2 regions of the Pantoea sp. Lij88 genome follow, and region 1 is predicted to be linked to the other one. Evidence: predicted binding sites of a transcription regulator. Region 1 holds the regulator's gene; the other holds the start of a gene.

Region 1 (7,318 bases):
TCGAACTCGAACTGAATAACCAAAAAGCGCCGGTTTCTGTGAAAAACTTCGTTGATTACGTCAACAACGGTTTTTATAACAACACCATTTTTCACCGCGTGATCCCGGGCTTTATGGTGCAGGGGGGTGGTTTCACCACTGACATGCAGCAGAAGCAGACCAACGCGCCGATTAAGAATGAAGCGGACAATGGCCTGCGTAACCTGCGCGGCACCATCTCTATGGCCCGTACCGCCGATAAAGACAGTGCGACCAGCCAGTTCTTCCTCAACGTCGCGGATAATGCCTTCCTCGACCACGGACAGCGCGATTTTGGCTATGCCGTATTTGGTAAGATTGTGAAAGGTCAGGATGTGGTTGAAAAAATTTCTCAGGTACCGACCAAAGATGTGGGTCCTTACCAGAATGTTCCGTCCAAACCGGTAGTTATCCTCTCCGCCAAAGTCCTGCCTTAAAGCTTTTCGTCGCCATCTGCGGATGGCGACCGCCTGCCGCCTCCGGCAAAGCCAGAAATTGCTCTTATACTTAGGGCAAAAACCTGAGCAGGAGGCGGCATGGCGAACAAACTCACCGAAAAACAGAAGGTCACACTGTGGCAGCAGCGGCGTAGCGCCAGCTATCAGGCCAGCTGTCGGCTGGAAGGCTTCTCATCGAATGAAACCAGCGTAAACAGCGATGATGCAGCCGCGCGTCTGGCGTCACTGAGGAGGCAATATGGACTCTAATACTGCCGTCAGCCAGGATCCCTACCTGTGGCAGCACGACAACGTGCTGAAAAACCTGCCCGATATTCATGATGCCGCGCAGCTGCGCAAGGCGGAACTGAGCTTCAGTGCGGCGCGCGCCGCCACGCTGGAACTGGGTCCCCGTAATCCCGGCTTGCCATATCTGCGCCAGATCCATCGCACGCTGTTCCAGGATGTCTACAGCTGGGCCGGTGAACTGCGCACCATCGATATCTGGCGTGATGAGACGCCGTTCTGTCATTTCGAATATATCGAAAAGGAAGGCAACGCCCTGATGGCCGCGCTGGAAGAGGAGAAGGGGCTGGCTGATCTGCCGCGTGATGCGTTTGTTCAGCGGCTTGCTCACTACTACTGCGAAATCAATATGCTCCATCCTTTCCGCCACGGAAACGGTCGGGCACAGCGGATTTTCTTTGAACAGCTGGCGCTGCATGCCGGTTATCTGCTGGACTGGGATGAGACGGACGCGGAAAGCTGGAAAGCGGCTAATCAGGCCGGTGTGGCCGGAGACCTGGCCCCGCTGGAGCAGGTCTTTGCGAAAGTGGTGAGCGAGGCAGCGTAACCGCGTAGAATAGCGGCGCGGTTTATCATTCTGGACGCGTCATGCTGCTGCTTATCGACAATTACGACTCCTTTACCTGGAATCTTTATCAATATTTCTGCGAGCTGGGCGCGCAGGTTCAGGTGGTGCGCAACGATGCCATCACCCTGGAGCAGATGGCGGCGCTGCCGCTGACCCATCTGGTGATCTCCCCTGGCCCCTGTACGCCTTCAGAGTCCGGCATCTCGCTGGCAGCGATCCGGCACTTCGCCGGGCAGCTGCCGGTGCTGGGCGTCTGCCTGGGGCATCAGGCGATTGCGCAGGCGTATGGCGCACAGGTTGTACGCGCGCGTCAGGTGATGCACGGCAAAACCTCCGCGATTCAGCACACCGGCCAGGGCGTGTTCCGCAATCTCAATAATCCCCTGACCGTGACCCGCTATCACTCGCTGATTGTGCAGCGCGATTCTCTGCCCGACGCATTCGAGGTGACTGCCTGGACGGTGCGTGATGGCGAGCCTGACGAGATTATGGGATTCCGCCATAAAACTCTGGCGCTGGAAGGCGTTCAGTTCCATCCCGAAAGCATTCTCAGCGAGCAGGGACATCAGTTGCTGCGCAATTTCCTTGCGCAATAAGTTGCCTTTGAGTGATTTTTTATGCATATTTTGTGATTATTATTTCAATGCAGCACAACAATCATCCAGATGGGGTTACTAATGGCAGCGGAAAAAATTGCGGTCACGCGGGAAACGTTCGATAACGTTATTTTGCCTGTTTATGCACCTGCGCAGTTCGTGCCGGTTAAAGGCAAGGGCAGCCGTGTATGGGATCAGCAGGGCAAAGAGTATATCGATTTCTCGGGGGGTATCGCCGTCACCGCACTTGGACACTGCCATCCCGCGCTGGTGGAGACGCTGAAAAGCCAGGGCGAGACGCTGTGGCACACCAGCAACGTCTTCACCAACGAACCGGCGCTGCGTCTCGCCAGTAAGTTAATCCAGGCGACCTTTGCTGACCGTGTTTTCTTCGCCAACTCCGGTGCCGAAGCCAACGAAGCCGCCTTTAAGCTGGCGCGCTACTACGCCTGCAAACGTCACAGCCCGTTTAAAAGTAAGATCATCGCCTTCCATAACGCTTTTCATGGCCGGACGCTGTTTACCGTCACGGTTGGCGGCCAGCCAAAATATTCTGACGGATTCGGTCCGAAACCGGCGGATATCGTTCACGTGCCGTTCAATGACCTGGACGCGGTGAAAGCGGTGATTGACGATCATACCTGCGCCATCGTGGTTGAACCGATTCAGGGTGAAGGCGGCGTGGTGCCCGCGACGCAGGAATTTATGCAGGGACTGCGTGCGCTTTGCGATCAGCATCAGGCGCTGCTGGTGCTGGATGAAGTGCAGAGCGGCATGGGACGCAGCGGCAAGCTGTTCGCCTATGAGCATTATGGCATTCAGCCCGATATTCTGACCTCAGCCAAAGCGCTGGGCGGTGGCTTCCCGGTGAGCGCCATGCTCACCACCAACGAGATCGCCTCGACCATGGCGCCGGGCGTGCATGGCACCACCTATGGCGGTAATCCGCTGGCCTGCGCCATCGCCGAAACGGCGCTGGATATCATCAATACGCCAGACGTGCTGGAAGGCGTTGAGATGCGTCGCCAGCACTTTGTTACGGCGCTGAAGGCCATCGACGCGAAGTATGATCTCTTCAGCGACATTCGCGGTAAGGGGCTGCTGATAGGTGCGGCGCTGAAACCTCAGCATGCAGGCAGATCGCGCGACATTCTGAATGCCGCCGCCGCTGAAGGCGTGATGGTGCTGGTGGCCGGAACCGACGTAATGCGTTTTGCGCCGTCACTGATTATCGAACCGGCCGACATTGAAGAGGGCATGAGCCGCTTCGCCACCGCCGTCGGCAAAGTGCTCAACGGCTGACTTAGTTTTTACGTAAGCGTCGGATCAGCCAGCGGCCATGTTGCGGTCGCTGGTTCCACGCCAGCGATGAAATGGTGTACATCACGCTCAGATGATCGAGAATGCGCCGCACATGCTGCTCCACCACCGTGATCGGTCCCTCAGTGATATTCTCCAGGTCATCCAGCAGGTTCACCTGCGAGCTTTCACCATCATATTCCAGCCGCTGCTGACACCGCTGCAGCGCGATTTCACAGGATTGCAGATAGCGTTCAGCCAGTGAGGCCGTCAGCATGGTGTGCTCGCGCGCCAGAATCGTTATCGCATTGATATGCTCGACAATAAACTGGCTGTGCGTGACCCAGAGCCGCATATCACTCAGATAGCGGGCGTTGAATGCCGGTTCCTGCATCGCCTGATTGAGTGAGTTAAACAGCGCATTGTGAGCCTGATTCACCTTCACGCGCTGATAAGCCAGTTTCTCGGGTGACTGTTCGTCGCCCAGCAACAGCCGCAGCGCATCCTGATAGGTTTCCAGCGCGTCATGGGCATTCTGCCGCAGTAAGCCGCTCTGCCACTGCGGCCACAGCCACAGCATCCCGCCAAAGGCGATCAGACAGCCCATCAGCGTATCCATCAGTCGCGGCAGCAGAAACTGCGCGCCATTCAGCGACAGCAACTGCAGCGAGTAAACCGCCGTGACCGTAAAGCCAATCATCGACCAGCCATAGAACTGGCGGGTAAAGCGATAGCTGATAAAGGTTATTGCCAGCATGATCATCAGCACCAGCGACTCCGGCACGGCCAGGCGCAGCGTGGCGGCCGCGATGACCAGACCGGCAAAGGTGCCCAGCGCCCGGTGCTGAATGCGGACACGGGTGGCGCTGTAGCCGTTCTGGCTGACGAACATAATGGTCATCAGGATCCAGTAGGGCTTAGGGATGTTGAAGAACAGCGCCAGCGCGCTGCCCAGCATCAGCATGACCGCAAAGCGACCGGCCGTGCGCAGCGCCGACGAGCGAAACGAGAGATAACTGCGCAGCGCCGGTAACAGCGGCAGACGGCGCTGGCGGTCCGCCATCAGATCGCGCTGATACAGGGGTTTCTGGGTGCGCAGGACCCGCGCAATGCGGTTGAAGTGGTAAAGGCAGAAGTTACCTACCGGATTGTCGGGATGCTGATGGGCGATCTTCTCCAGCGCGCCGAGCTGTTTATCCATCGCAAAGCGATCGGGTAGCTGGTGATAAAGGATGTTATCCGCCAGCACCCGCAGCCGGGCCGAGATGGTTTTGGCATTCCAGCGGATGACCGCTTCGGCATGGCTCTGTTCGACCAGCTTCTGCACCTCTTCCGGCCGATGCAGGCTGACTGAGATGTGCTCCTGCAGATCCAGCGCCACCTGAAAGGCGCGCGTCAGCCGCTTATGGCTGTGATCGCGGCTGGCCGACAGCATGTGCATCTGCTGATAACAGGTGTTGATCAGATCGACCACTTTCTGCTGACGCGCCAGCAGCGGCGGCAGGGCCTTTTCCGGATCGGTGAGCTGAGTCAGCAGGGTATATTTAGCGTCGCAGTAGTTAGCCAGCTCGCGGTAGATGAGGCTGAGGCTCTCGCGCATCGGCTGCTCTTTCCACAGCCAGAACCAGAACCAGTTAAACACCCCATACCAGAGCGTGCCGCCGATATAGAGCAGCGGGGTGACATAGATGGGCATGCGGCCAATCAGGCTGAGGGTAAAGATAGCGGCGATAAGGGTGCCGGGCAGCAGGCGGCCATGCAGCGGACTGATTTCACCGGTGACGCCGAGCAGCAGGGGCATGGCGAAGAGGATCAGCGGCAGTGGGATAGCATGCAGGGTGAGCCACTGAATGAGAAAGCTGCCGAGGGCAAACAGGCTGCCGCCAACAATGAGACGTTTGAAGAAGCGTTTATGCGGGGTATCCAGACCGGCGATGTTGCAGCAGGCGGGCACTAAGGAGAACAGCAGACCTTTTTGCAGGTCGCCAGCCAGCCAGCCCAGCGCCACCGGCAGACAGAGCACCAGCGTTTGCCGCAAGGCGTAGTTAACTTCAGGATGGTAAATGATTCGACGCCACATCGGCCCAACACAAACAATAACGGCGTGATGTTGCCATCACGCCGTGGGTGACAGGAATTAACGGGTGCCGTAAACGACGATGGTTTTGCCGTGTGCGGAGATCAGGTTCTGATCTTCCAGCATCTTCAAAATACGGCCCACGGTTTCGCGTGAACAACCAACAATCTGGCCAATTTCCTGACGAGTGATTTTAATTTGCATGCCGTCGGGATGCGTCATGGCATCTGGCTGTTTCGCCAGGTTGAGCAGGGTCTGTGCAATGCGCCCGGTGACGTCGAGGAAAGCGAGGTTACCCACTTTTTCAGACGTGACCTGCAGGCGACGCGCCATCTGCGATGAGAGTCGCATCAGGATGTCGGGGTTAACCTGGATCAGCTGACGGAATTTCTTGTAAGAAATCTCCGCCACTTCGCACGCGCTTTTCGCACGTACCCAGGCGCTGCGCTCCTGGCCTTCTTCGAAGAGGCCAAGCTCACCAATGAAATCGCCCTGATTCAGGTAGGAAAGAATCATCTCTTTGCCTTCTTCATCTTTAATCAGAACCGCGACGGAACCTTTCACGATGTAGTAAAGCGTTTCAGCTTTTTCACCTTGGTGAATCAGCGTACTTTTGGATGGATACTTGTGAATATGGCAATGGGACAGGAACCATTCGAGTGTAGGGTCTGTTTGCGGTTTGCCGAGAACCATTCGCTATTATCCTCTGTTGTAATCGTGCCCAAAATACAGGGGGCAGTTTTCCCTGTCAGGCGGTGAAAGCTTCAAGCGTTTCCATTTCAGGAAATCATTCGGGCCGCATCAGGCGCAGTGCGCATCATCCTTCCCGGCTTCGTCATCGGGTGACGAAAAATATTTTCAGCACTGTTTGTAGCACAGCTTTTGCCGACTGTCTTCTGTTGTCTCGCTTCAGCTACAGGCGGATTTCTCTGGATTGCTGTTTACCAGGCGAAAGCGTACTCTGGCGACAAAACAGCGTATTCCGGAGCAAAAATCATGCAGGCAAGAGTGAAATGGGTAGAAGGGCTGACATTCCTCGGAGAATCCTCATCCGGCCACCAGATACTGATGGATGGCAATTCGGGTGATAAAGCGCCCAGCCCAATGGAGATGGTGCTGATGGCGGCCGGTGGATGCAGCGCGATTGATGTGGTTTCAATTCTGCAAAAAGGCCGCAATGATGTGGCTGATTGTGAAGTAAAACTGACCTCAGAACGTCGTGAAGAGGCGCCGCGAATCTTTACGCACATCAACCTGCATTTTATCGTGAGTGGTAAAGCGCTCCAGGATAAAGCGGTCTCACGCGCCGTGGATCTTTCTGCTGAAAAATATTGCTCGGTGGCCATCATGCTGGGTAAAGGTGTGACGATGACGCATAGCTATGAAGTGGTTGAGCTGTAATGGCCGCAGGGATCATCGCAGACCTGTTAACTTCACTTCTAGTGTCTGATGCAGGTTGCTTTAAGACTGTGCCTGCGCAGAGAACCGGGTCAGATCGGAAAGACACAAAAACCGCCATCCATGGCATGCTCGGCCCGCGCGATTACGCACCTCATCCCTGAGGTGCGCCCGTTGCCGGGCCAACGCGTTGCGTTGTTCAAAAACGCTCCCGGCGTTTTTGTCCCAGGCGCGGGACGCTTTCCTCTTCTGACCCGGTTCCCTGCGTGTTGAGCTTATCTGTTGCTGTCAGATTCTTTGTATGCAGGTTTTGTTTGTAGCGGCCTTACTGAAACCGGATGCGGTTGCCGGACGTGAAGCGAAGGGAGCATACGCCTGTAGCAAAGCATAGCGGGCCAGGGACAAAAACGCCGGGAGCGTTTTTGAACAACGCAACGCGTTGGCCCGGTACGGGCGCACCTCAGGGATGAGGTGCGTAATCGCCCGCGCTGAGCCTGCCAGGGATGGCGGTTTTGCGTCTTTGCGAAAGGCGTATGCTCCCTGCAGCCTGCTCAGCAGTAAGCCTTTATCCGCAGAAAAGCCGGTTTTAAATTTTGCGAAAGGCATCTGCTATCTGAGG
Region 2 (7,318 bases), 820 kb from region 1:
GGAACTGACTGCTATCCGTGAAGGTATGGCGAGTGGTGTGGTCATCGAATCGTTCCTCGACAAAGGTCGTGGTCCGGTTGCCACCGTGCTGGTACGCGAAGGTACACTGAACAAAGGCGACATCGTTCTTTGTGGTTTCGAATATGGCCGTGTTCGTGCAATGCGTGACGAACTGGGTCGCGAAGTCATGGAAGCGGGTCCGTCTATCCCGGTTGAGATTCTGGGCCTGTCCGGCGTGCCGGCTGCGGGTGATGAAGCGACCGTGGTACGTGACGAGAAGAAAGCACGTGAAGTTGCGCTCTATCGTCAGGGCAAATTCCGCGAAGTTAAACTGGCTCGCCAGCAGAAATCTAAGCTCGAGAACATGTTTGCTAACATGACCGAAGGCGAAGTGTCTGAACTGAACATCGTGATGAAAGCTGACGTTCAGGGTTCTGTGGAAGCCATTGCTGACTCCCTGCTGAAACTCTCCACCGACGAAGTGAAGGTGAAGATTGTTGGTTCAGGTGTGGGCGGGATTACCGAAACCGACGCAACGCTGGCCGCTGCTTCGAACGCCATCCTGATTGGCTTTAACGTCCGTGCCGATGCCTCTGCGCGTCGCGTCATTGACTCAGAAAGCCTGGATCTGCGCTACTACTCCGTCATCTATAACCTGATTGACGAAGTTAAAGCAGCGATGAGTGGCATGCTGGCACCAGAGTACAAACAGCAGATCATTGGTCTGGCTGCAGTGCGCGACGTGTTCAAATCACCGAAGTTTGGCGCGATTGCCGGTTGTATGGTGACGGAAGGTAACATCAAACGTCACAATCCAATCCGTGTCCTGCGTGACAACGTGGTGATTTACGAAGGCGAGCTGGAATCTCTGCGTCGCTTTAAAGATGACGTCAACGAAGTGCGTAACGGCATGGAGTGCGGTATCGGCGTGAAGAACTACAACGACGTTCGCGTTGGCGATATGATCGAAGTGTTTGAAATCATCGAAATTAAACGCACCATCGAGTAATAGACTGCTGATGTGTTGCAATTTGGGAGGCCTCTGGCCTCCCGAATTATTTGGGAGAAATAATGATGGCGAAAGAATTTGGTCGCCCGCAGCGCGTTTCACAAGAGCTGCAAAAAGAGATTGCGATGATCCTGCAGCGTGAGATCAAAGATCCACGTCTTGGCATGATGGTCACCGTATCCGGCGTTGAAGTGTCACGCGATCTCGCCTATGCAAAAGTGTTCGTCACTTTCCTCAACGACAAAGATGAAGAAGCGATTAAACATGGCCTGAAAGCGCTGAAAGAAGCGTCAGGTTATATCCGCATTCTGCTGGGCAAAGCGATGCGTCTGCGTATCGTGCCTGAGCTGACCTTCTTCTACGACAACTCGTTAGTGGAAGGGATGCGCATGTCCAATCTCGTCACCAGCGTTGTGAAGAACGATGCTGAGCGCCGTGGCCCGGATGCCACTGGCGATGACGAGGAGGCGTAATGAGTCGTCCGCGTCGTCGCGGTCGCGACGTCCATGGCGTATTGTTGCTGGATAAGCCACAAGGCGTCTCGTCGAATGATGTCCTGCAGAAAGTGAAGCGTATCTTTAACGCCAATCGCGCAGGACACACCGGCGCGCTTGATCCTCTGGCGACCGGCATGCTGCCGATTTGCCTGGGTGAAGCGACCAAGTTTTCGCAGTATCTGCTGGATTCCGACAAACGCTACCGTGTGATTGCCCGGCTGGGTGAGCGTACGGACACGTCAGACGCCGATGGCAACATCGTGCAGACGCGTCCCGTTAGCTTCAGTCAGGCCGATCTGGACAGCGCCCTGGAGAGCTTCCGCGGCGAAACGTTGCAGGTGCCATCGATGTTTTCGGCGCTGAAGCATCAGGGGCGTCCGCTGTATGAATATGCGCGTCAGGGCATTGTGATTGAGCGTGAACCACGCCCTGTCACTGTCTATGAGCTGCAGTTTATTCGCTGGCAGGATGATGAGCTGGAGCTGGAAATTCACTGCTCCAAAGGCACCTATATCCGCACCATCATCGATGACCTGGGCGAAAAACTGGGATGCGGAGCGCATGTCATCATGCTGCGTCGCGTTCAGGTTGCCCGTTATCCGTATGAAAGGATGGTGACGCTGGAACAGCTCAACACCCTGCTAGCGGAAGCCACAGAAGCCGGTATTCCTCTGGAGACACAGCTCGATCCGCTGTTGTTGCCGATGGACAGCCCCGCCTCAGATTTCCCTGAAGTAAATATCCCGACTGTCATGGCAGATTTTTTCCGTCAGGGACAGCCAGTACAGGCCAGCAATGCGCCTGCGCAGGGACTGGTCAGGGTATCGGAAGGCGAAGCGCGTAAATTTATCGGTATGGCAGAAATCGCTGATGATGGCCGTCTTGCGCCACGTCGCTTAGTGGTTGAGTATCAGGATTAAGCCGGGCATTCACTTTTCGCTGATGGGGCATTTGCGTTGCTATCGGGCGCAGAGTAGAATAGCGCGGCTTTAAAGCGGGATGCTGAATTAGAGATCGGCACCCATACATTCATTTATTACTGGAGTTTATTATGTCTCTAAGCGTAGAAGCTAAAGCAGAGATCGTTGCTAAATATGGCCGTGGTGCTAACGACAGCGGTTCAACTGAAGTTCAGGTTGCCCTGTTGACCGCGCAGATTACCCATCTGCAGGGTCACTTCTCTGAGCACAAAAAAGACCACCACAGCCGCCGCGGTCTGCTGCGCATGGTATCTCAGCGTCGTAAGCTGCTGGACTACCTGAAGCGTAAAGACGTTGCACGCTACAGCAGCCTGATCGAAAGTCTCGGTCTGCGTCGCTAAGTCTGAAGAATCTGATCGTCGGGGCATTATGCGAGCTTTTGCACTGTGTGCAGCTTACGATCAGATTTGTGCGAGTTTCGTGAAGAGGGGGCCTTTATGGCCCCTTTTTTCGAGCAATCGGCAGCAATCCGGTCCAAACTGATGTATTGTTGCTTAGTGTGATCTTTAGTTTGCAGAATTTCGCGCGGCTAATGAGAGGCTTTACCGCAGGGGCGGTCGAGGGTTGTCATTAGTCGCGAGGATGCAGCTGAAGATTGGTAATCAATGGCGGGCTACAGATAGCCATGCCCCGAAGTTAAGGACTTTGATTTTGCTGAATCCGATCGTACGCAAATTCCAATATGGTCAACATACCGTCACGCTGGAAACCGGCATGATGGCTCGCCAGGCGACAGCCGCTGTGATGGTGAGCATGGACGATACTGCAGTGTTCGTCACTGTTGTAGGTCAGAAAAAATCTAAACCAGGTCAGGACTTCTTCCCACTGACCGTGAACTATCAGGAGCGTACTTACGCTGCTGGTCGTATCCCAGGCAGCTTCTTCCGTCGTGAAGGCCGTCCAAGCGAAGGCGAAACCCTGATTTCGCGTCTGATTGACCGCCCGATTCGTCCGCTGTTCCCGGAAGGTTTTGTTAACGAAGTACAGGTTATTGCAACCGTGGTGTCTGTAAACCCACAGGTTCACCCTGACATCGTTGCAATGATTGGTGCCTCTGCTGCGCTGGCACTTTCTGGTCTGCCGTTCAATGGCCCGATTGGCTCTGCACGCGTGGGTTACATCAACGATCAATACGTTCTGAACCCAACCGCAGATGAGCTGAAACAGTCTCGTCTGGATCTGGTTGTTGCCGGTACGCAGAATGCCGTTCTGATGGTTGAATCTGAAGCTGAGATCCTGTCAGAAGAGCAGATGCTGGGCGCCGTGGTCTTCGGTCATGACCAGCAGCAGATTGTTATCGAAAACATCAATGCCCTGGTTGCTGAAGCTGGCAAACCACGCTGGGACTGGCAGCCAGAAGCCGCCAATACCGCACTGATTTCACGTGTTGCTGCCCTGGCAGAAGCGCGCATCAGCGATGCGTACCGCATCACTGACAAGCAGGAGCGTTACACGCAGGTTGGCGTCATCAAAGACGAAACCATTGCTGCGCTGCTGGCTGAAGATGAAACGCTGGATGGTTCAGAAATCGGCGACATCGTGCACAGCCTTGAAAAGACTGTCGTGCGTACCCGCATTCTGAATGGCGAGCCACGTATCGATGGCCGTGAAAAAGACATGATCCGCGGTCTGGACGTGCGTACCGGCGTACTGCCACGTACCCATGGTTCATCACTGTTTACCCGTGGTGAGACGCAGGCACTGGTTACGGCAACGCTGGGTACTACCCGCGATGCGCAGAACCTGGATGAGCTGATGGGCGAACGTACCGACAGCTTCCTGTTCCATTACAACTTCCCTCCATACTCTGTCGGCGAAACCGGCATGGTAGGTTCGCCGAAGCGTCGTGAGATTGGTCACGGTCGTCTGGCGAAGCGCGGTGTGTTAGCGGTAATGCCAAAAGCGGAAGATTTCCCTTACACCATCCGTGTTGTTTCTGAAATCACCGAATCTAACGGCTCTTCTTCAATGGCCTCTGTCTGTGGTGCCTCACTGGCGCTGATGGATGCGGGTGTGCCAATCAAAGCTGCCGTTGCTGGTATCGCGATGGGCCTGGTCAAAGAAGATGAGAAGTTTGTTGTTCTGTCTGACATCCTGGGCGATGAAGATCACCTGGGCGACATGGACTTCAAAGTAGCCGGTAGCCGTGAAGGTATCACCGCGCTGCAGATGGACATCAAAATCGAAGGCATCACGCGTGAAATCATGCAGGAAGCACTGAACCAGGCCAAGGGTGCGCGTCTGCACATTCTGGGCGTCATGGAACAGGCTATCAGCACACCGCGTACCGAGATTTCTGAATTCGCTCCACGCATCTACACCATCAAAATCAGCTCTGACAAGATCAAAGATGTGATTGGTAAAGGCGGCTCAGTGATTCGTGCACTGACCGAAGAGACCGGCACAACGATTGAAATCGAAGATGATGGCACCGTGAAAATCGCCGCGACCGATGGTCTGAAAGCGAAAGAAGCGATTCGTCGTATCGAAGAGATTACCGCAGAGATCGAAGTGGGCCGCGTTTACAGTGGTAAAGTGACCCGTATCGTTGACTTCGGCGCCTTCGTCGCTATCGGCGGTGGTAAAGAAGGTCTGGTTCACATTTCACAAATCGCTGATAAGCGCGTTGAGAAAGTGACTGACTATCTGCAGATGGGTCAGGAAGTGCCGGTTAAGGTGATGGAAGTTGATCGCCAGGGCCGCGTACGTCTGAGCATCAAAGAAGCGACAGAATCTAAGCCGCAGACTGAAGAAGCTGCCGCGGTGATTACGCCTGAAGCTGAGTAAGACGTTGCTGATTTGCCCCTCTTTGCCTGGCAGAGAGGGGCGTTTGTATCATCGCGAGGGCGGGAATCCTTGTGCACAGCAGGCGGATGACAGGATGGTTATCCCAATGTTTGTATTCGGGAGTGGGAAATGAAGCCTTTTCTGCGCTGGTGTTTTGTTGCGACAGCTTTGACGCTGGCAGGATGCAGCAACTCCAATTGGCGTAAGAACGAAGTTCTTGCAGTGCCTTTACAGCCCACACTGCAGCAGGAAGTGATACTGGCGCGCATGGAACAAATTCTTGCCAGTCGCGCTCTCACCGATGATGAACGCGCACAGCTGTTATATGAGCGCGGAGTGTTGTATGATAGTTTAGGTCTGCGGGCATTAGCGCGGAACGATTTTTCGCAAGCGCTGTCTATAAGACCAGATATGCCCGAAGTGTTTAACTACTTAGGCATATATTTAACGCAGGCGGGCAACTTTGATGCCGCCTATGAAGCGTTTGATTCTGTACTTGAGCTTGATCCAACTTACAACTATGCGCATTTAAACCGTGGTATCGCCCTCTATTACGGCGGTCGATACAAGTTAGCGCAAGATGATCTGCTGGCGTTTTATCAAGACGATCCTAACGATCCTTTCCGCAGTCTGTGGCTCTATCTCGTTGAACGTGAGATGGATGTCGACAAGGCAAAAGTCGCGCTTCAACAGCGTCACGACAAAGCGGTCAGAGACCAATGGGGATGGAATATTGTCGAGTTCTACCTTGGAGATATCAACGAGAAAACGTTGATGGAAAGTCTCAAGGCGGACGCAACGGATAACACCTCGCTCGCTGAACATCTCAGTGAAACCAACTTCTATTTAGGTAAGTACTACCTAAGTCTGGGGGAGAAGGACGACGCGAAAGCGTTGTTCAAACTGGCGGTGGCCAACAACGTCAATAACTTTGTTGAACACCGATACGCATTGTTGGAACTGGCGCAACTCGGCCAGGCACAAGACGATTTATCAGAATCTGACCAGCAATAGCTGACGAACTTAATTTGCCTGTAAAACCTGTTAAGTCATCATCTTAAAGGATGAAGGCTTTTCTGTTCGTCAAAACTTCTAATTTGAGCCGGTTCACACTTTTTGATGAAAATGACTGAAAGTTTTCACGACGAGTTATGTAGACTGGCCGCCGCAATCTAAGAGGCACGTGTACTACATGACTGATATCCAAACCACTTTTGCTGACCTTGGCCTGAACGCCGACATCCTTGAATCACTGAATGGCATGGGCTACGTAAAGCCATCCCCAATCCAGGCTGAGTGTATTCCTCACCTGCTGGCGGGCCGTGACGTGTTAGGCATGGCGCAGACCGGGAGTGGTAAAACTGCGGCTTTCTCTCTGCCGCTGTTAAACAACATTGACCCAACTGTTAAAGCACCTCAGATCCTGGTGCTGGCGCCAACCCGCGAACTGGCGGTACAGGTTGCTGAAGCAATTACTGAATTCGCTAAGCATATGCGCGGCCTGAACGTGGTTGCCCTTTACGGCGGCCAGCGTTATGACGTGCAGCTGCGTGCACTGCGTCAGGGACCACAGGTTGTTGTGGGTACCCCTGGTCGTCTGCTTGACCACCTGAAACGCGGCACGTTAGAACTGTCTAACCTGCGCGGCCTGGTGCTGGATGAAGCTGATGAAATGCTGCGTATGGGCTTCATCGAAGACGTTGAAACGATCATGGCTCAGATCCCAGCCGGTCATCAGACTGCGCTGTTCTCTGCAACCATGCCGGAAGCGATTCGTCGTATCACCAAACGTTTCATGAAAGATCCACAGGAAGTGCGTATCCAGTCAAGCATGACGACGCGCCCTGACATCAGCCAGAGCTACTGGACCGCTTACGGTCGTAAAACAGACGCACTGGTTCGCTTCCTGGAATCTGAAGACTTTGATGCTGCCATCATCTTCGTGCGTACTAAAAACGCAACGCTGGAAGTGGCTGAAGCGCTGGAGCGTAGTGGCTATAACAGCGCCGCGCTGAACGGTGATATGAACCAGGCACTGCGTGAGC

What was found. The regulator CRP, encoded in region 1, controls carbon source genes, mostly activating them, when cyclic AMP is high. The targets are predictions, from matches to a motif close to ATGTGANNNNNNTCACAT.
Region 2: yrbN (protein YrbN) is a predicted target of CRP. The motif match lies at 6,369-6,386, and genes of this name have one in related genera.

Annotation. Positions count from the first base shown of each region.
Region 1 covers NZ_CP118269.1:414,684-422,001, forward strand. The annotation lists gene ppiA (peptidylprolyl isomerase A) at 1-455, shown strand, start outside; gene PU624_RS05750 (YhfG family protein) at 555-725, shown strand; gene PU624_RS05755 (putative adenosine monophosphate-protein transferase Fic) at 715-1,308, shown strand; gene PU624_RS05760 (aminodeoxychorismate/anthranilate synthase component II) at 1,350-1,925, shown strand; gene argD (bifunctional acetylornithine/succinyldiaminopimelate transaminase) at 2,007-3,227, shown strand; gene PU624_RS05770 (YccS/YhfK family putative transporter) at 3,229-5,304, opposite strand; gene crp (cAMP-activated global transcriptional regulator CRP) at 5,362-5,994, opposite strand; gene PU624_RS05780 (OsmC family protein) at 6,298-6,702, shown strand.
Region 2 covers NZ_CP118269.1:3,540,714-3,548,031, reverse strand. The annotation lists gene infB (translation initiation factor IF-2) at 1-1,009, shown strand, start outside; gene rbfA (30S ribosome-binding factor RbfA) at 1,075-1,482, shown strand; gene truB (tRNA pseudouridine(55) synthase TruB) at 1,482-2,426, shown strand; gene rpsO (30S ribosomal protein S15) at 2,558-2,827, shown strand; gene pnp (polyribonucleotide nucleotidyltransferase) at 3,138-5,273, shown strand; gene nlpI (lipoprotein NlpI) at 5,403-6,287, shown strand; gene yrbN (protein YrbN) at 6,393-6,449, shown strand; gene PU624_RS20425 (DEAD/DEAH family ATP-dependent RNA helicase) at 6,466-7,318, shown strand, end outside.